2 regions of the Bacillus sp. NP247 genome follow, and region 2 is predicted to be linked to the other one. Evidence: a T-box and tRNA genes for the amino acid it is inferred to sense, from the RefSeq annotation. Region 2 holds a T-box; the other holds one or more tRNA genes.

Evidence for each region. A T-box is a leader RNA that pairs with one kind of tRNA and senses whether it is charged. The one in region 2 lies ahead of proS (proline--tRNA ligase), so its partner is inferred to be a tRNA-Pro.
Region 1: it has a tRNA-Pro gene. The T-box ahead of proS (proline--tRNA ligase) is inferred to sense a tRNA for this amino acid. The anticodon was not compared.

The regions. Positions count from the first base shown of each region.
Region 1 covers NZ_CP076653.1:2,921,826-2,932,752, reverse strand. The annotation lists gene tsaD (tRNA (adenosine(37)-N6)-threonylcarbamoyltransferase complex transferase subunit TsaD) at 1-963, opposite strand, end outside; gene rimI (ribosomal protein S18-alanine N-acetyltransferase) at 963-1,406, opposite strand; gene tsaB (tRNA (adenosine(37)-N6)-threonylcarbamoyltransferase complex dimerization subunit type 1 TsaB) at 1,420-2,112, opposite strand; gene tsaE (tRNA (adenosine(37)-N6)-threonylcarbamoyltransferase complex ATPase subunit type 1 TsaE) at 2,093-2,566, opposite strand; tRNA gene KPL75_RS15550 (tRNA-Asp) at 2,741-2,816, opposite strand; tRNA gene KPL75_RS15545 (tRNA-Met) at 2,820-2,896, opposite strand; rRNA gene rrf (5S ribosomal RNA) at 2,909-3,024, opposite strand; rRNA gene KPL75_RS15535 (23S ribosomal RNA) at 3,075-5,996, opposite strand; rRNA gene KPL75_RS15530 (16S ribosomal RNA) at 6,143-7,694, opposite strand; tRNA gene KPL75_RS15525 (tRNA-Gly) at 7,771-7,841, opposite strand; tRNA gene KPL75_RS15520 (tRNA-Pro) at 7,843-7,919, opposite strand; tRNA gene KPL75_RS15515 (tRNA-Arg) at 7,923-7,999, opposite strand; tRNA gene KPL75_RS15510 (tRNA-Leu) at 8,097-8,179, opposite strand; tRNA gene KPL75_RS15505 (tRNA-Lys) at 8,196-8,268, opposite strand; tRNA gene KPL75_RS15500 (tRNA-Gln) at 8,274-8,348, opposite strand; tRNA gene KPL75_RS15495 (tRNA-Asp) at 8,436-8,511, opposite strand; tRNA gene KPL75_RS15490 (tRNA-Met) at 8,515-8,591, opposite strand; tRNA gene KPL75_RS15485 (tRNA-Val) at 8,616-8,691, opposite strand; tRNA gene KPL75_RS15480 (tRNA-Glu) at 8,696-8,770, opposite strand; tRNA gene KPL75_RS15475 (tRNA-Ser) at 8,779-8,869, opposite strand; tRNA gene KPL75_RS15470 (tRNA-Asn) at 8,875-8,949, opposite strand; gene KPL75_RS15465 (SprT family protein) at 9,064-9,519, opposite strand; gene cmpA (cortex morphogenetic protein CmpA) at 9,729-9,845, shown strand; gene KPL75_RS15455 (Tex family protein) at 9,904-10,927, opposite strand, start outside.
Region 2 covers NZ_CP076653.1:3,107,064-3,117,990, reverse strand. The annotation lists gene KPL75_RS16360 (TerD family protein) at 1-340, opposite strand, end outside; gene KPL75_RS16355 (TerD family protein) at 364-960, opposite strand; gene KPL75_RS16350 (ROK family protein) at 1,089-1,967, opposite strand; gene KPL75_RS16345 (cell wall anchor protein) at 2,175-3,353, shown strand; gene proS (proline--tRNA ligase) at 3,469-4,899, opposite strand; T-box leader at 4,947-5,153, opposite strand; gene KPL75_RS16335 (YesK-like family protein) at 5,247-5,540, opposite strand; gene KPL75_RS16330 (alkaline phosphatase family protein) at 5,695-7,008, shown strand; gene KPL75_RS16325 (MFS transporter) at 7,117-8,400, shown strand; gene KPL75_RS16320 (helix-turn-helix transcriptional regulator) at 8,474-8,725, opposite strand; gene KPL75_RS16315 (MFS transporter) at 8,782-10,014, opposite strand; gene KPL75_RS16310 (TetR/AcrR family transcriptional regulator) at 10,081-10,662, opposite strand; partial or broken gene KPL75_RS27430 (histidine kinase) at 10,797-10,886, opposite strand.

The DNA of each region.
Region 1 (10,927 bases), 190 kb from region 2:
TCCTTGTTCGTATGCAATTGTACCTGCAGCTGCAATCATCGCTGCATTATCTGTGCATAAAGATAGCGGAGGAATAATTAGCTCTATATTTTCTTTTTGTGCAAATTCTACTTCTAAACGTGCACGAAGCCCTTTATTAGCAGCTACTCCACCAGCAAGAAGCACTTGTTTTACATTATAAGCTTCTGCTGCACGAGACGCTTTCGTTACAAGTACATCTATTACACTTTCTTGGAAACTTGCTGCTAAATCTTCTGGTGCAATTTCTATACCGCGTTGTTTTGCGTTATGCACAGTGTTGATAACTGCTGATTTCAATCCACTAAAGCTGAAATCATACGAATCAGGTTCTAACCATGCACGAGGCAAATCAATTGTTGGTTTTCCTTCATGCGCAAGACGATCGATATGAGGACCACCTGGATAAGGCATTGATAATGTACGAGCTACTTTATCGTAAGCTTCTCCTGCAGCATCATCTCGCGTTTCACCAATCACTTCAAATGAACCATGTTCTTTCATATAAACAAGCTCCGTATGCCCACCGGATACAACTAGCGATAGTAACGGGAATTGTACTTCTTTTACTAAACGGTTCGCATAAATATGACCAGCAATATGATGAACACCAACTAGAGGGATATCATGAGCAAAAGCCACAGCTTTCGCTGCATTTACACCTATTAAAAGTGCTCCAACTAAACCTGGTCCTTCTGTTACAGCAATTGCATCAATATCATCAAAAGTGATATTCGCTTCTTTTAAAGCTTCTTCTAACACAACTGTGATTTCTTCTACATGATGACGGGATGCAATCTCTGGTACAACTCCGCCAAAACGCTTATGACTTTCAATTTGTGATGCAACGACATTCGCAATGATTTCCGTTCCATTTTTAACAACCGCTACAGCTGTTTCATCACAGCTTGTTTCAATACCAAGTATAATCGTATTTTTTTCCATTATATATTCACCCACATTACAAGACCATCTTCCTGATTGTCTGCATAGTATCGTTTACGAATCCCACCATTTTGAAATCCGTATTTTCTGTATAACTGCTTTGCTACTTCATTTGACACGCGTACTTCAAGTGTCATTGTTTTTACTCCTAACCCTTTCGCATCGGAAATGACTTCTTTCAATAAGGCATCCCCTAGCTTTTGACCTCTGTATTCTGGCAGGATAGCTATATTTGTTACATGTGATTCATCAAGAATTATCCACAATCCACAATATCCAATTACGAGACCATCTTTTTCTAGCACGACATAATGTGCATGTTCATTCACCTCTAATTCACGGTGAAAGGCATCTGCAGTCCAAGGGGTTGAAAAAGATGCTTCTTCAATAGCTACAATTTGAGCAATATCATTGAGTGCCATCTTTCTAAATATCATATCCATCTTCTGTAGGCCCCTATTGTTTTTGACTTTCTAACCATTTTGTTTCAGCTTCAGCTAAACGAAGATAGCTAGGAACAAACGTATGCACGTCTTGTTCTTCTTTTTGTAATCCTAAAAATGCTAATTCACTTGGTCTTGGGTTATTCTTAGTGAACGGAGCAAATACAGCTTGATCACCTAAATATTCTACAATTGTTTCTTTATGCAATTTAACATCGTTACCAATAAATAAAACAGGCTGTTCTTTATCTTTTAACATTTGCAACCAGTCAACAATAAGAATAATTCGGTCTTCTTCTATTGAAGTTATATGCTCTCCTTCATATGTATATAACCCCGTATAAATTTGACCACGTCGGCCATCAAATAAAGGACAAATTAGTCCATTAAAATTAGTACCATTTGCAGCCACCACTTCTAAACTTGATACACCTACAATTGGTATTTGAAGTGACCAAGCTAATGTTTTTGCAGCTGTCACACCTATACGAACACCTGTATATGATCCTGGTCCAGCTGCTACAACAATTTTAGTCAATTCTTTCGGTTTTACACCGCATTCTTTTAACAGTTTCTCTACAGCTGGCATAAGACGTACAGAATGGTTTTTTGTTAAATTTGTAATGATTTCCCCAATCACGTTCCCTTCCTCAATAAGGGATACACCCATTACGTAATTTGAAGTATCAATTGCTAGTACTTTCATCTTGTAATAGCTCCTCACATAATCTAGTATAGCGATCTCCAATTGGCTCGAGTACAATTTTCCTTGTATCATCTCCAGCATGGAATAAACTAATTTGCAACTTCTCATTCGGTAAATATGCTTCTATTAAATGAGCCCATTCTACTACTGTAATCCCTTCACCATAGAAATACTCATCAAATCCTAAATCTTCTTCACTTTCCGCTAAACGATACACATCCATATGATATAGCGGTAATCTTCCTTTATATTCTTTAATAATATTGAAGGTAGGACTATTTACGACTCTTTTCACTCCAAGACCTTTTGCTAGTCCTTTTGTAAAAGTCGTCTTGCCAGCTCCAAGATCACCTTCTAAAATAATTACATCTTGTACCTTTACAAGTCCCCCTAATTTTTCTGATAATCGCTGGGTTTCTTCGGAAGATTTTGTTGTTATTTCATATTTACTCACAGACTTCACCTACTTTACTCACAAAGTTCTCTGCTCTTTATTATACAGGTTTTAAATATATAAAAAAGTCCTTAGGAGTTTTCCTAAGGATAGTTTGACTGTCTTTATTAGTTTTTTGTTAAAACAAATAAAAAAATACGAAACAACTTGTTTCGTTCTTTTCTTTATATAAAATGGCGGTCCCGACCGGGGTCGAACCGGCGATCTCCTGCGTGACAGGCAGGCATGTTAACCACTACACCACGGGACCATTTGGTTGCGGGGACAGGATTTGAACCTGCGACCTTCGGGTTATGAGCCCGACGAGCTACCGTACTGCTCCACCCCGCGATGATATAAATAGCTTGGCGACGTCCTACTCTCACAGGGACAAGGTCCCAACTACCATCGGCGCTAGAGAGCTTAACTTCCGTGTTCGGTATGGGAACGGGTGTGACCTCTCTGCCATCATCACCAAACTATTGAAGGTATATTCCTTCAAAACTAGATAACATTTGCTTCATATTATATGGTTAAGTCCTCGATCTATTAGTATTCGTCAGCTCCACATGTCACCATGCTTCCACCTCGAACCTATCAACCTGATCATCTTTCAGGGATCTTACTAGCTTACGCTATGGGAAATCTCATCTTGAGGGGGGCTTCATGCTTAGATGCTTTCAGCACTTATCCCTTCCGCACATAGCTACCCAGCTATGCCCTTGGCAGAACAACTGGTACACCAGCGGTGCGTCCATCCCGGTCCTCTCGTACTAAGGACAGCTCCTCTCAAATTTCCTACGCCCACGACGGATAGGGACCGAACTGTCTCACGACGTTCTGAACCCAGCTCGCGTACCGCTTTAATGGGCGAACAGCCCAACCCTTGGGACCGACTACAGCCCCAGGATGCGATGAGCCGACATCGAGGTGCCAAACCTCCCCGTCGATGTGGACTCTTGGGGGAGATAAGCCTGTTATCCCCGGGGTAGCTTTTATCCGTTGAGCGATGGCCCTTCCATGCGGAACCACCGGATCACTAAGCCCGACTTTCGTCCCTGCTCGACTTGTAGGTCTCGCAGTCAAGCTCCCTTATGCCTTTGCACTCTACGAATGATTTCCAACCATTCTGAGGGAACCTTTGGGCGCCTCCGTTACACTTTAGGAGGCGACCGCCCCAGTCAAACTGCCCACCTGACACTGTCTCCCGGGTCGATAAGACCCGTAGGTTAGAATTTCAATACAGTCAGGGCGGTATCCCACCAGCGCCTCCACCGAAGCTAGCGCTCCGGTTTCAATGGCTCCCGCCTATCCTGTACAAACTGTACCAAAATTCAATATCAGGCTACAGTAAAGCTCCACGGGGTCTTTCCGTCCTGTCGCGGGTAACCTGCATCTTCACAGGTACTATAATTTCACCGAGTCTCTGGTTGAGACAGTGCCCAAATCGTTACACCTTTCGTGCGGGTCGGAACTTACCCGACAAGGAATTTCGCTACCTTAGGACCGTTATAGTTACGGCCGCCGTTTACTGGGGCTTCAGTTCAGAGCTTCGCTTACGCTAACCCCTCTCCTTAACCTTCCAGCACCGGGCAGGTGTCAGCCCCTATACTTCGCCTTACGGCTTCGCAGAGACCTGTGTTTTTGCTAAACAGTCGCTTGGGCCTATTCACTGCGGCTTTCCGTTAAGAAAGCACCCCTTCTCCCGAAGTTACGGGGTCATTTTGCCGAGTTCCTTAACCAGAGTTCTCTCGCACACCTTAGGATTCTCTCCTCGCCTACCTGTGTCGGTTTGCGGTACAGGCACCTTTTATCTCGCTAGAAGCTTTTCTTGGCAGCGGGGAATCAAAGACTTCGCTCCATAAGGAGCTTCCCCATCACAGCTCAGCCTTCACGATAAGCGGATTTGCCTACTTATCAGCCTAACTGCTTGGACGTGCACAACCAATCGCACGCTTCTTCTATCCTTCTGCGTCCCTCCATTGCTCAAACGATAAAGAGGTGGTACAGGAATATCAACCTGTTGTCCATCGCCTACGCCTGTCGGCCTCGGCTTAGGTCCTGACTAACCCTGAGCGGACGAGCCTTCCTCAGGAAACCTTAGGCATTCGGTGGACGGGATTCTCACCCGTCTTTCGCTACTCATACCGGCATTCTCACTTCTAAGCGCTCCACCAGTCCTTCCGGTCTGACTTCACTGCACTTAGAACGCTCCCCTACCACTGATACCATTGGTATCAATTCGCAGCTTCGGTGGTGTATTTAGCCCCGGTACATTTTCGGCGCAGAGTCACTCGACTAGTGAGCTATTACGCACTCTTTAAATGGTGGCTGCTTCTGAGCCAACATCCTAGTTGTCTAAGCAACTCCACATCCTTTTCCACTTAATACACACTTTGGGACCTTAGCTGGCGATCTGGGCTGTTTCCCTCTTGACTACGGATCTTATCACTCGCAGTCTGACTCCTAAGGATAAGTCATTGGCATTCGGAGTTTGACTGAATTCGGTAATCCGATGAGGACCCCTAGTTCAATCAGTGCTCTACCTCCAAGACTCTTACACTTAAGGCTAGCCCTAAAGCTATTTCGGGGAGAACCAGCTATCTCCAGGTTCGATTGGAATTTCTCCGCTACCCACACCTCATCCCCGCACTTTTCAACGTGCGTGGGTTCGGGCCTCCATTCAGTGTTACCTGAACTTCACCCTGGACATGGGTAGATCACCTGGTTTCGGGTCTACGACCACGTACTAAACGCCCTATTCAGACTCGCTTTCGCTGCGGCTCCGCCTCTTCAGCTTAACCTCGCACGGGATCGTAACTCGCCGGTTCATTCTACAAAAGGCACGCCATCACCCATTAACGGGCTCTGACTATTTGTAGGCACACGGTTTCAGGATCTCTTTCACTCCCCTTCCGGGGTGCTTTTCACCTTTCCCTCACGGTACTGGTTCACTATCGATCACTAGGGAGTATTTAGCCTTGGGAGATGGTCCTCCCAGATTCCGACGGAATTTCACGTGTTCCGCCGTACTCAGGATACATTCAAGAGAGAACGAAGTTTCGACTACGGGGTTGTTACCCTCTGTGACGGACCTTTCCAGGTCGCTTCGTCTACCTCGTTCCTTTGTAACTCCGTATAGAATGTCCTACAACCCCAAGAGGCAAGCCTCTTGGTTTGGGCTAGATTCCGTTTCGCTCGCCGCTACTCAGGAAATCGCATTTGCTTTCTCTTCCTCCAGGTACTTAGATGTTTCAGTTCCCTGGGTCTGTCTTCCATACCCTATGTATTCAGGTAAGGATACCATACCATTACGTATAGTGGGTTTCCCCATTCGGAAATCTTCGGATCAAAGCTTACTTACAGCTCCCCGAAGCATATCGGCGTTAGTCCCGTCCTTCATCGACTCCTAATGTCAAGGCATCCACCGTGCGCCCTTTCTAACTTAACCAAACTAAAATTAAAAAAATATGAGCTACACTGTTATCTAGTTTTCAAAGAACATACATTTAAACTTGAGAGATAGTTCTCTCAAAACTGAACGAAACGAAACAAGTCAACGTTTATTGATGAACTGCGTTCATCAATTCTCCATAGAAAGGAGGTGATCCAGCCGCACCTTCCGATACGGCTACCTTGTTACGACTTCACCCCAATCATCTGTCCCACCTTAGGCGGCTGGCTCCATAAAGGTTACCCCACCGACTTCGGGTGTTACAAACTCTCGTGGTGTGACGGGCGGTGTGTACAAGGCCCGGGAACGTATTCACCGCGGCATGCTGATCCGCGATTACTAGCGATTCCAGCTTCATGTAGGCGAGTTGCAGCCTACAATCCGAACTGAGAACGGTTTTATGAGATTAGCTCCACCTCGCGGTCTTGCAGCTCTTTGTACCGTCCATTGTAGCACGTGTGTAGCCCAGGTCATAAGGGGCATGATGATTTGACGTCATCCCCACCTTCCTCCGGTTTGTCACCGGCAGTCACCTTAGAGTGCCCAACTTAATGATGGCAACTAAGATCAAGGGTTGCGCTCGTTGCGGGACTTAACCCAACATCTCACGACACGAGCTGACGACAACCATGCACCACCTGTCACTCTGCTCCCGAAGGAGAAGCTCTATCTCTAGAGTTTTCAGAGGATGTCAAGACCTGGTAAGGTTCTTCGCGTTGCTTCGAATTAAACCACATGCTCCACCGCTTGTGCGGGCCCCCGTCAATTCCTTTGAGTTTCAGCCTTGCGGCCGTACTCCCCAGGCGGAGTGCTTAATGCGTTAACTTCAGCACTAAAGGGCGGAAACCCTCTAACACTTAGCACTCATCGTTTACGGCGTGGACTACCAGGGTATCTAATCCTGTTTGCTCCCCACGCTTTCGCGCCTCAGTGTCAGTTACAGACCAGAAAGTCGCCTTCGCCACTGGTGTTCCTCCATATCTCTACGCATTTCACCGCTACACATGGAATTCCACTTTCCTCTTCTGCACTCAAGTCTCCCAGTTTCCAATGACCCTCCACGGTTGAGCCGTGGGCTTTCACATCAGACTTAAGAAACCACCTGCGCGCGCTTTACGCCCAATAATTCCGGATAACGCTTGCCACCTACGTATTACCGCGGCTGCTGGCACGTAGTTAGCCGTGGCTTTCTGGTTAGGTACCGTCAAGGTGCCAGCTTATTCAACTAGCACTTGTTCTTCCCTAACAACAGAGTTTTACGACCCGAAAGCCTTCATCACTCACGCGGCGTTGCTCCGTCAGACTTTCGTCCATTGCGGAAGATTCCCTACTGCTGCCTCCCGTAGGAGTCTGGGCCGTGTCTCAGTCCCAGTGTGGCCGATCACCCTCTCAGGTCGGCTACGCATCGTTGCCTTGGTGAGCCGTTACCTCACCAACTAGCTAATGCGACGCGGGTCCATCCATAAGTGACAGCCGAAGCCGCCTTTCAATTTCGAACCATGCAGTTCAAAATATTATCCGGTATTAGCCCCGGTTTCCCGGAGTTATCCCAGTCTTATGGGCAGGTTACCCACGTGTTACTCACCCGTCCGCCGCTAACTTCATAAGAGCAAGCTCTTAATCCATTCGCTCGACTTGCATGTATTAGGCACGCCGCCAGCGTTCATCCTGAGCCAGGATCAAACTCTCCAATAAAGTTAGTTTGTCTAGCATCTAAAAATAAAAATTGACGTTCACGTTGTTTGTTTCGTTCAGTTTTCAAAGAACTAAAAGCGGGTGAAGAGAATCGAACTCTCGACCAGAGCTTGGAAGGCTCTTGTTTTACCACTAAACTACACCCGCGTGGTCGGGAAGACAGGATTTGAACCTGCGACCCCCTGGTCCCAAACCAGGTGCTCTACCAAGCTGAGCCACTTCCCGTTATGGCGCGCCCGAGAGGAGTCGAACCCCTAACCTCTTGATCCGTAGTCAAACGCTCTATCCAATTGAGCTACGGGCGCTTATTCATGATGTTTTTTCGTCGTTGTATTTTAGCGACTCAATTATCTTATCATACTACATTTTCAAATGCAAGTACTTTTTTAAAAGATTTTTTGATGCGGCCGAGAGGACTTGAACCTCCACGGGGTTTCCCCCACTAGGCCCTCAACCTAGCGCGTCTGCCGTTCCGCCACGACCGCGCGAAAAAAACAAAAGTGAGCCATGAAGGATTCGAACCTTCGACCCTCTGATTAAAAGTCAGATGCTCTACCAACTGAGCTAATGGCTCGTAAATGGCTGGGCTAGCTGGATTCGAACCAGCGCATGACGGAGTCAAAGTCCGTTGCCTTACCGCTTGGCTATAGCCCATCGAAATAGTTATCTTCTTTTCAAAGACAAATGTTATTGTACCATAATGTCCAATAAAAAACAACTGCCCTATAGCAGAAGTTAAAATGGCGGTCCCGACCGGGGTCGAACCGGCGATCTCCTGCGTGACAGGCAGGCATGTTAACCACTACACCACGGGACCATTTGGTTGCGGGGACAGGATTTGAACCTGCGACCTTCGGGTTATGAGCCCGACGAGCTACCGTACTGCTCCACCCCGCGATAATATTATTTATATAATTTATATGGTGGAGGATGACGGGATCGAACCGCCGACCCCCTGCTTGTAAGGCAGGTGCTCTCCCAGCTGAGCTAATCCTCCGAAGTGGTGACCCGTACGGGATTCGAACCCGTGTTACCGCCGTGAAAGGGCGGTGTCTTAACCACTTGACCAACGGGCCAATATATATGGCAGAGAAGAAGGGATTCGAACCCTCGCACCGCGTTAGCGATCTACTCCCTTAGCAGGGGAGCCCCTTGAGCCACTTGGGTACTTCTCTGTATATGGCTCCGCAGGTAGGACTCGAACCTACGACCGATCGGTTAACAGCCGATAGCTCTACCACTGAGCTACTGCGGAATAATGAAGACAATTTGTATCTTATAAAAATTGTCATCGTAAGTCAAGAAGTTTTTTCACAACGTCTTGCGCAAACGGGACATGTTTATAATATACTGGATTGCGTTTTCACTGTCAAGATGTTTTCACTACCAGTTTTAGTTGTCCTTTGCACTTTCCACATACATATCTTTGTGTATTTATTTGACGTCTTCTTACATATTGAAACGAACAACCCATACATTCATACGTATAAACTTTTGTTTCCTCCTCACTAATCATTCGTTTACAAAAACGTGGTGCACCTACTTTCTCTAATAACTCACGAAAATCTCTATCTCGGTGCTTATACCCTTTTCCTGTGATATGTAAGTGATAATGACAAAGTTCATGTTTAACAATCCCGACTAACTCTTCTTTACCGTACATTTCGTAATATCGATAGTTCAATTCTATATTATGATTCTTCAATAGATAGCGCCCACCAGTTGTACGTAACCTACTATTAAACATCGCTTTATGTAAAAACGGCATTCCAAAGCATTGTAACGATACCTCTTCCACTAACCTTTGAATTTCTTGCTCATCCATTCTCATTCCTCCTAAACTAAAAAATATTTTTACACTTTTCTCCCTTCTTATACATATAGTAAATAGTACATATACCCATCCTCATTCAAGAAGCGTGATTTCTAAAAATGCAGCATTGCTAGAAATCCACTCACCAACCTCTCATCAAAGTTACCTTAACTAAAAGGAGCTACTTTCTTGAGAGCAGGATTAAACAAGGAGGGATTCCTATGCCCACGTGGCTAAAGAAACAAATGCAACGTGCATATTTCGAAAAAAACCGGTATCAAATCAAGTTACTAAATGAATGCTGGTTTTATTATAGTAAAATACATCAAAGCTCATAATCAATTAAACTTTCCAGTTCATAAAAAAAAGAGCAGTTTCATCTGCTCTCTCTTCTTACTATTCAATCGGTAACATTGACAATGCAACACGACCTTTTTTCGTATCAATATCATCTACCCATACTTTTACAATTTGTCCCACGGATACAATATCTAATGGATGCTTTACAAATTGTTTGCTTAGTTTAGAAATATGTACTAAACCATCTTGCTTCACACCAATATCAACAAAGGCACCGAAATCAACAACATTGCGAATCGTTCCCTCCAATTCCATACCACGCTTTAAATCTTCTAATTTTAAAATCCCCTTTTTCAAAAGTGGCTTTGGCAACTCATCCCTCATATCTCGTTCCGGGCTAATTAAAGCATCCATAATATCAACTAATGTTGGCTCACCAATCTCCGTCTCTTGAGATAATTTAGAAATATCCACTCCTTCTAAACTCTTTTGCAAGTTTGGTTTCCCCACATCACTCTTCGATAACCCTAAGCTCTTTAATAGTAATTCAACATTTTTATATTGTTCTGGATGAATCCCTGTACGATCTAATGGATTCGCTCCTTCTAATATACGTAAAAACCCGATACATTGTTCATATGTTTTTGCACCTAAACGCGGGATTTTCTTTAACTCAGTTCGCTTCGTGAATTTCCCATCTTCCTCACGCTTAGCTACAATATTTTTCGCAACTGTTTTTGATAACCCCGAAACATATTGCAACAATGCAACTGAAGCTGTATTTACATTAACACCAACTCGGTTAACTGCCGTCTCTACTACAAATGTTAATGATTCATTTAATCTCTTTTGAGATACATCATGTTGATATTGTCCCACCCCAACAGATTTAGGGTCAATTTTCACAAGCTCTGCAAGTGGATCTTGTAGACGTCTCCCAATTGAAACAGCACTTCTTTCTTCAACCTGTAAATTCGGAAACTCCTCGCGAGCTACATCAGATGCTGAGTACACACTAGCACCCGCTTCATTTACAATAATGTAAAATACATCTCGTTCTACATTTTGTAATACATCCACTATAAATTCTTCCGTTTCTCTCGAAGCTGTACCATTTCCA
Region 2 (10,927 bases):
AAATTGTGATTGTGAAGCAAATACGTTCGATATGTGCAGGAACATTTTTCAAGTCTATTTTAATTGTTTCATCGTCGCCTTCACCTTCACCTGTACGGTTATCTCCTAAATGCTCTACAGCACCATTTGCACCCTTTGGATTATTATAGAAGACGAAATCCTCTGCTCCTGAAACTTTACCGTTAGCACCTACTAAGAAAATACTAACATCTAAATCGAAATCGTTTTGTCCGTCATAACGATTCGTATCCCAACCAAGTCCTACAAGAACTTTCGAAAGACCTGGATTTGTTTTTGTTAAGTCTACCTTTTGTCCTTTTTTCAATGAAATTGATGCCATATAAGATTCCTCCTTGATTTATTTTATTGGTAACGTGATACAATCTCACTTAAGTTTTTATCTTGTGTTCCTTCTCCAACTGCTGAAAACTTCCATTCGTTTCCGTCTCGATACATTTCACCTGCAATTAGAGTCGTTTTGCCAGCATAATTATCCGATAAATTATAGCGTGCTAATTCTTCACCAGTTTGCGGGTTTTGAATACGAATATATGCATTACGAATCATCCCGAAATCTTGACGGCGATTTACACAGTCATAAATATTTACAACGAATACTAAACGATTAATACGGCTCGGAACTTTATGCAATTCTACGAAAATTGTTTCGTCATCACCAGCGCCTTCACCTGTTAAATTATCTCCTGAATGAATAATACTACCACAAGTAGAAAGCTTGTTTCCGAAGTAAACTAAATCGTTTTTGTTTAAAAAATGATCCCCTTCTAACATAACAACAGATGCATCACAATCTACATTCGGTTTACTTCCAAATAATGAAGACAGAAACCCACCTGATTGCCCAATTGGGTCCCAGCCCAAGCCAACCTGCAGTTTTGCTACTCTCGGTTGTCCTTTCGTTAAATCGATCTTTTGACCTTTTTCTAAAATAATAGGCATGAAGTTTCTTCCTTTCTACAAAGCATTTTCCAAGGCGGAAAATATTGTATTCTTCCCTTATATTGTAGCATTATTTATCTAGTGATAAAAAGGATAAATTCTCAGTTATATGAAAACATTCATATAATTTACTTATGATGATGTAAGAAGTGGTAAATGGCACCAATCATTCCTGCAGAATTGCCACTTTGCGCAAGTTTAATCTCACAATTACTATAAATATCTTGATTTAAGTATATTCCTATCTCTTCCTTCACTTCATTTAAGAAATCATCTCCTCTTTCAGTAATTCCCCCACCAATAATAATCATTTTCGGATTAAAAATATAAGCAAGGTTACTAATTCCAATCGCCAAATGTTTAAAGAAAATCTTCACGGCTTGAGTAACAGCGCTATCACCCTTATCATATAATTCGAAAATTATTTTACCATCCCACTCCTTTTCACCTTTATATCTTCGTACAAGATGAATTAATCCCGAAATTGAGGCAACCTCCTCAAAAGTATTCCCTTCTATTAACATGTTCCCCCATTCCCCAGCGCCAAACGAATGTCCACGGTATAATTCCCCATTTATAACAATTGCTCCACCAATGCCCGTTCCAAGCGTAAGCATAATAAAATCGCTTTCTCCCCTCCCTGTACCTTTCCATTTCTCGCCTAAGGCTGCACAATTAACATCATTTTCAATAGATACAGGAACCTTTAATACTTCTTGTAATCTCTCAACAATAGAAATATTAGCATAACGCGGAATATGATCCACACCTCCCGTTATAACTCCTTTATCAATATCAACAATTCCCGCTGTACTAATACCAATTCCGGAAATAGTATGTTCAGTCATTAACTTTTTTGATAAATATATAAGCTTTTGAACAATTTGTTCCCCGCCCAAGTGAATTTCTGTTGGGACTTTTTTATGCATTAGTACTACCCCTATTTCTGAAACAATTCCATATTTAATTTGCGTACCACCAATATCAAATGCAATATATTCTTTCATCCGTTGCCACTTCCTCTACTGTTATGAGTGTAAATTCTCCATCACTCTACTATTTGCAAGAAATTCACATTAACTCTTTTCTCCCTTTAGAAATACACCACCTTTTTCTATATATAGTTTTTTTTGCATAAAACTCTTTTTCCTATGAAATATTACAAAGGGGTGTATTTTAGATGGAACAATAATTTTTTCTTCAGGAGGAAAACAATGACAAAAATCTTCATTTTAGCATCAACACTTTCTTTATCCTTTTTTAGCGGCTTAAATATTGGTAATGCTGCAACTGAAAATTTCCACCCAATAACAAACGCTATTGTACAAAATAACGATAATTTAGCAGAAGGTAATTCAAAAGATAATAATAAACCTCCAGGAAACAATGATTCTCAGGACGATAGTGGTTCTGACGGAAACGGTTCTGGTGGCAATGGTTCTGGTGGCAACGGTTCTGACGGCAGTGGTTCTGGTGGCAACGGTTCTGGTGGCAATGGTTCTGGTGGCAACGGCTCTGGTGGCAATGGTTCTGGTGGCAGTGGTTCTGGTGGCAGTGGTTCTGGTGGCAGTGGTTCTGGTGGCAGTGGTTCTGGCGGCAGTGGCTCTGGTGGCAACGGTTCTGACGGCAGTGGTTCTGGTGGCAATGGTTCTGGTGGCAACGGTTCTGGTGGCAATGGTTCTGGTGGCAACGGTTCTGGTGGCAATGGTTCTGGTGGCAATGGTTCTGGTGGCAGTGGTTCTGGTGGCAGTGGTTCTGGTGGCAGTGGTTCTGGCGGCAGTGGCTCTGGTGGCAACGGTTCTGACGGCAGTGGTTCTGGCGGACATGGTTCTGGCGGTAGTGGTTCTGGTTCTGGTGGCAACGGTTCTGGTGGACATGGCTCTGGTGGCAACGGCTCTGATGGCAGTGGTTCTGGTGGCAACGGTTCTGGCGGCAGTGGTTCTGGCGGACATGGCTCTGGTGGCAACGGCTCTGGCGGTAGTGGTTCTAGTTCTGGTGGCAACGGTTCTGGTGGACATGGCTCTGGTGGCAACGGCTCTGATGGCAGTGGTTCTGGTGGCAACGGTTCTGGCGGACATGGCTCTGGTGGCAACGGCTCTGATGGCAGTGGTTCTGGTGGCAACGGTTCTGGCGGACATGGCTCTGGTGGCAACGGCTCTGATGGTAATCGAGTTAAGGGCGATAGTAGTTCGCAAGATGGAAAAGGCTCTCAAGAGGGCAATCGAGTTAAAGGCGATAGCAGTTCACAAGGTGGTAACGTAAAAGATAATGCGACAAAACAAGGTGATAAGTTACCTAATACTGCAGCGCATTATCCTGCATCTATTTTAATGGGACTTTCAACATTCCTAATTGGTATGTTATTGTTTATTCGCCGTAAAAATGCAAAATAAAGACCAACATCCTTCCATCTAAAAAATACATGAAACCAATATAAAACTAAAAAGGACTTTGGATTGCAGTTTATTATGCAACCCAAAGTCCTTTTGGCATCTATCAGAAAGAGTATTAATACGCTTTTCCCCAATAGACCATGTGCTTTGCTTCTTTACTACAGCAAATACATTCGCCAGCTAAATGTTCTTGTTCAAAAGGCATACAGCGTGAAGATACTCCAACTTCTTCTTTTAGTTTCTCTTCACAAGCTAGTTCTCCACACCACATCGCCTTAATAAATCCTTGCTTTTCATCAGCTGCTTTCTTCATCTCTTCGAAATTCGTCACACTATACGTATTCTCATCGCGAAATACTTTTGCTTTATTAAATAAAGAATGATGAATTTCCTCAAGTAATGATGGAATGCGTTCTTCTAATTGATCCATTGATATAAATTCTTTTTCTTTCGTATCTCTTCTTACAAGTACAACTTGATTCTTTTCAATATCCTTTGGACCAACTTCTAATCGAATCGGAATTCCCTTCATTTCATACTCATTAAATTTCCAGCCCGGTGTTTTATTGCTAGCATCTATTTTTACACGCGCAACCTTCTGAATACGTCCTTGTAACTCTGTTGCTTTTTCTAACACACCTTCTTTATGCTGAGCAATAGGTACAATAACAACTTGTAATGGTGCAACTTTTGGCGGCATTACAAGTCCGTTATTATCGCTATGAACCATAATAAGTCCACCTATCATTCTTGTTGATACACCCCAAGATGTTTGGTGTACGTATTGCCACTTACCATTACGATCTAAAAACTTAATATCAAACGCTTCTGAGAAGTTCGTTCCAAAGTTATGAGATGTTCCTGTTTGAAGTGCTTTTCCATCATGCATTAAACTTTCAATCGTATAAGTTGCCTCCGCTCCTGCAAACTTTTCTTTTTCTGTTTTTTGCCCTTTAATAACCGGAATCGCTAAATACTCTTCACAAAAAGCAGCATATAGATTTAAAATATTTAATGTTTCAATTTGAGATTCTTCTGCCGTTTCATGAATCGTATGACCTTCTTGCCATAAAAATTCAGTTGTACGAAGGAATGGTCTCGTCGTCTTCTCCCAACGAACTACTGAACACCACTGGTTATATAACTTTGGTAAATCATTATATGATTGAACAATTTTTGAAAAATGCTCACAGAACAAAGTTTCAGATGTAGGGCGTACACAAAGCCTTTCCGCTAACTTTTCATCCCCACCATGAGTAACCCATGCTACTTCAGGAGCAAATCCTTCAACATGATCTTTCTCTTTTTGTAATAAACTCTCTGGAATAAACATTGGCATGTACACATTTTCATGACCAGATTCTTTTAATTTTTCATCCATCACTTTCTGCATATTTTCCCATAATGCATAACCGTATGGACGTAAAATCATACAACCTTTCACACTTGAATAATCAACAAGCTCCGCTTTTTTTACAATATCGGTATACCACTGAGCAAAGTCTTCTTCCATCTTCGTAATGGCTTGTACTTGTTCTTTTACCATAGTCATTCTTCCTCCTTCTAGAAAATACAAAAAAGCCCGCGCCCCTAAATAGGGACCGAGCTTTGTCGGCGTTACCACCCTGATTCATACACAAAAAAATTGAGTATGCTCTCTTTTTGATAACGGGAATTTCCCGCTGCATATGCAGAACTCAAAGGTAGGTTCCATATCGTCTTTTAAGAATCTTCCAGCCAAAAGGATTCTCTCTCTGCAAAAAGGTAAGACATGTACTAGTCCTTTTTCATCGTTATAACGAAATAAATTTGTTGAATATCATAATATAAATTTCATTTCAAAACAAGTTAGAATTTTCTTATTTTTATACATTCTTTTCAATTATTACTGCTTTATACATAACTTTTCCGAACTATTTTTACAAGTTGATGAGCCACCATACCAATTAGTGTACCAATTAAAACGAAGAAACAAATAAACCCGTATCCCATTCCTTCCCATCCACCAATAGCGATCATTGTTACAGGAAAGAAAGCTAAACAAAGAAGTACTAAACTAAGTGCAAATATAATATCAAACTGTTTGTCTGGAAAACGTTTCTTTAGTAAATATGACATAAAAAATACAAGGAGAATCGTGACCCCACCAATGATGTAAAAGATACCAAATCCATCTAGCCAATCCATAGTATTCCCTCCTTCCATTCATTCCCTTATACTTATTATATGTTTAATTTTTCTGAAAATAAACAATAAAATTTTATTCAGAAATACTTTTTTATTACCAGGTATTAATAGCAATATATAAGAATAGGTTTTATATAATCAGGAGGGAAACTTTATGGATAAAGCATTAACAAATCACGTCATTATTTTATCTTTCGACTGCTTATCAGCTTTAGATTTTCCTATATTACAAAAACTACCTAATTTCCAAACTTTAATAAAAAGGGGCGCGATTGCGAAAAAAGTGGAGCCAATTTATCCTTCTGTAACATATCCAAGCCACTCAACAATCGTAACCGGTAATTATCCTAATAAGCATGGCGTTGTCAGCAATACATTACTTCAACCAGGACGTGAGTCACCAGATTGGCATTGGTATCGAAAGTCCATTAAAGGAACAACTTTATATGATGAAGCACGCAAAGCAAATTTAACGACAGCAGCCCTTCTATGGCCTGTTACTGGAAGAGCAAATATCGATTACAATTTACCAGAAATTTTTCCAAATAGACCGTGGCAAAATCAAATTTTAGTTTCATTATTTAGCGGTAGCCCGCTATATCAATTAGATTTAAATCGTCGCTTCGGCCATATACGAAATGGATTGTCACAGCCTGAGCTTGATGATTTCGTCCTTGCTTCTGCCGTACATACAATTCAGACGAAAAAGCCTAATGTTATGTTTGTACATTTTACTGATTTAGACACTCAAAGACATTACCATGGCTTCGAGTCCGAGGAAACAGTAGCTGCAATCCATAGACACGACGAACGCCTTGGAAAAATTATTCATGAATTAAAAGAAAGCGGGATATACGAAGAAAGTACAATTATTGCACTTGGCGACCATAGCGCTTTAAGTGAAAACAAAGCAATCCAATTAAATGTCCTATTCCGTCAAAAAGGACTTATATCCGTAAATAAAAGTGGAAAGTTACTAGATTGGAAAGCTTATTGCCAAAGCTGTGATGGATCTGCCTACGTACATGTAAAAGATAAAAATGATACTGAAACGATTAAAGAGATTCAACTTCTTCTTGAAGGGCTTCTTCAGGATAAACAAAATGGAATTGAATTTATTCTGCACGATGAAGATGCAAAAGAACGTGGTGCTGATGGTAATTGCTTGTTTATGCTAGAAGCCATGGAAGGTTATTACTTCATTGAAAATTATACAGGTGATTTCATAAAAGAAATTACTAAAAAGGATGTTACTTCTAGTAAGAAATATACATTTGGAACACACGGATATTCCCCAACAAAACCTAACTATGAAACAATTTTTATGGCTGCTGGGAAAGGCATTCAAAGTGGCGTTACAATCCCGTATATGAGACTGATTGATGAAGGTCCCACTATTGCTAGGTTACTCGGTTTGCACTTAGGTGAAACAGACGGAGCAATTGTAGAGGATTTACTTCAATTGTAAAGAACTGTGTATATATGTAAAAGTTATGTAAAAATCATCACTGTTTCTCTTTTTACAATTTTTATTTTTGTACACTGATAGTAGAACAAATTTAAGGGGGAACATTATATGAAAAAAATGTCCAGACAAGAAAAAAGCTGGATATTATATGATTGGGCAAACTCGGTATATTCGCTCGTCATTACAACTGCATTATTTCCAATTTACTTTAAAGCAGCTGCAAAAGAAGCTGGATTATCTGGTGCAACTTCAACAGCCTATTGGGGATATGCAAACTCGTTCGCTACACTTTTAATTTCTATACTCGCTCCTATTCTCGGTACAGTTGCTGATTATAAAGGATTTAAAAAACGATTTTTCACATTCTTCTTTGGGCTTGGTATCGTATTTACAAGTATGCTAGCAGTTGTTCCAACATCTCAGTGGTACTTATTACTAGGATGCTATATGCTCGCATTAGTTGGCTTTGCTGGAGCAAATATTTTTTATGATGCATTTTTAATAGATGTTACATCTGGAGATAGAATGGACCGAATTTCTACAAGAGGCTTTGCATTAGGTTATATTGGGAGCACAATTCCTTTTATCGGTTGTATTGCTCTTATTATTCTTGCTCAAAAAGGAACTATCCCCTTATCAGTCGGCATTGCTAGTCAAATTTCCTTTGCAATCACAGCTCTTTGGTGGGGATTATTTACAATTCCAATGCTAAAAAATGTAGAGCAAACACACTATATTGAACGCCATCCAAGACCAATTGCAATGAGCTTCAAGCGCCTTGCTAATACTTTTAAAAATATTAAAGAATATAAAACTGTATTTATGTTCCTAATAGCTTACTTTTTCTACATTGACGGGGTAGATACAATTATCACTATGTCTACTGCTTACGGAACAGATCTCGGTATTAGTGCAACTAATCTATTAGTCATCTTATTTGTAACACAAATTGTCGCTTGTCCATTCGCTTTATTATATGGAAAACTATCGGAAACATTTACCGGTAAAAAAATGCTATATGTCGGTATTATTATTTATATCATTATCTGCACATATGCTTATTTCTTAAAAACGACACTTGATTTCTGGATTTTAGCAATGCTAGTTGCCACTTCTCAAGGTGGTATTCAAGCACTTAGCCGTTCATATTTCGCAAAACTAGTACCGAAAGAATCTGCAAATGAATTCTTCGGATTTTATAATATCTTTGGTAAATTCGCAGCAATTATGGGTCCAGTATTAGTTGGTGTCACAACACAATTAACAGGAAAAACAAACGCTGGTGTCCTTAGTATTATTGTCTTATTTATTATCGGTGGATTCTTATTAACTAGAGTACCCGAAAATAATACGTCCGTTACACCACCTAATCCGAAAACTAAAACAATATAAGAAAAAGATCCTCTTCACATAAGAAGAGGATCTTTTCTTTACTTTTATCGATAGCGTCCCACAATTAAAGACGCTACATCTTATACAAAAATAGTTTATCCACAGTTGTTCCTAATACTTCCGCTAAACGAAAGGCTAATGCTAAGCTTGGATCATATTTATTATTCTCAATTGCATTTATCGTCTGTCTTGAAACTTTACACTTATCAGCTAATGCACCTTGTGAAATATTATTTTCAGTGCGTAATTCATAAATTTGATTTTTCACATCTTTTCTCCTAACATGTAAAATCGTTTTTACAATATTAGTATATAGTCGGTACATTTCATTGTCAAAAGATCGCCACAAAAATAGGGAGCAATTCCGCTTCCTTACAATGTTTATTTTGAAGCTAACGAATTCGTCAGTTCCTCTTTATTAGCAAGCTCTTCTTTTTTTATTTGCATACGTAGAACTGGCCCTATTGCCAATAAAATAAGTGACGTCGCTATACAAAATACAATAACTAGTGAAGTCATTTCCTTCAATCCTCCAGCTAGCGATGTTCCGATTAACATAGCACCCATAAATAATGGTAAAATTGTTCCATTTACTCTTCCAATCATGTTTTCTGGTACAAGCTGAATCATAAGCGTACCGACAACGATATTAACACAAGCTAAACAAATACCTGTTCCAAACCTCATGAAACTAGTAATCCAAAATGATGTAGATAGCCCTTCTACTAAAAATGACATCGCTAATATGCTCATACCGAATACAAACATCTTTTTCGGATTCACTTTTGAAGCGAAAACTGCAGCAACAATACCACCGATTAACATACCTATTCCATCAGCTGCGGCTAAATATTGAACTGCTTCTTTTTCCATTCCAAGCCGTTCTATTACAAGAAACACCTCTAACGGATTTGTTAGTCCAACTGCTAATCCCATAATGGTGAAAGTGATCGTAATCATGCGTAAATTTTTCGTATGAAGAACGTACTTCCAACCCTCTTTTATATCATTTTTTAATGAATCTCTCGCTACTTGCTCTTGTTCAACCCATTTTGGTAAAAATGAAAGAGCGATAGCAGATAACAAAAATAAAATGATTAAGCTATATAGTGACGTAAATAAACCAAGTTGTGTATACACAAGCGATCCTACCACTGGTCCAAAAATCATAAATAATGACTGTAATGTTTGGTTAAATGCAATCGCATTTGCCACCTGTTCTTCCTTTACATAGCGCTTAAATATACGCGAAGATGATGGCTGAGAAAACTGACCTACAATCGCGGAAATGAGTGTTGCAAAAAATATAGCCTGCCAATAATCCAGCTTTAACAACAAGACAATTCCTATAATAGACAGTACACTTAACACATCCCCAGCAACCATTGTTCTTTTCGGATTCCAGCGATCAGCTAGCGCACCACCAATAAACGAGAAAATAAAGATAGGTGCATATTCCATAACTGATAATAAAGAAACAGAAACCGGATCATTATTCGTTCGCTCCATTATGAAATATAAAAGAGCCATATTTCTGATCCAAATTGCAAATTGTTGTAAAATATCAGATGCCATAACGAGCATAAATGCTCGGTTTTTAAATAAAGCGTTCATTTTCATTCCTCCTTTATAAACCGACCGTTCGGTCTAATTTATTTTGTAAGAAAAGCTGCTGACTTATTATTCAGCTGCCATTCCTTTTAACAATACATCTATTGCCTTTTTATAAATACGTTTCAGCTCTTTATGATCTAACTCGTAGTAAAGTACTCCAAGCCCCGATAATAATCCATTCACAATATACATAAGATCGCGCGTATTATCTTCACGAAACTCTCCAGACTGTATGCCTGCTTCAATTAAGTTCTCAAACATAACATATGATTCTCTAGTTAAAGCTAACAGTTCATCCAGAATCTCTTTACTTACAACTTGGCTCATAGAGAATTCCTCTATTGCATTTGAAATTGGTTGCTGTATGTCCTCTACATAATATTCCGCGAGACCATATAGTTTTTCAGTACTCGTACTATACAACTTCTCTTTTTCATTCCATTTTTCAAGCCAATCATACGTATGCTGTTTTACTACAAATAAAAATAATTCTTCTTTACTTTTAAAGTGATAATAAATGCTTCCTTTACTTCGCTCTGTAATTTCACAAATCTCTTCCATAGATGTGGCTGCATAGCCCTTCTGTGAAAACAGACTTTCTGCTTTATATGCAATTTCTTTCTTTATCTCTTCTGCGCTTCTTCTCATATTCACACCTCTTTAAACCGACCGTTCAGTCTAATAATAACAAATAAAAAACCTCTATCGCAAGAGGCTATACTCCTTATTTAAGAAAACGTACTTTCAAACCACGTTCGAATCGTATGTATTATTCCAATTTAAAATCCTAATTTAACAAGAAATACGCCTCCCGCAGCTAATAAAAACAACACTACTTTCCCCTTATTTTTCACTTTCGGTTCCCTTTTCATTTCCATTCCCCTTAGCATGTTAAAAACATTTAATCAAACGT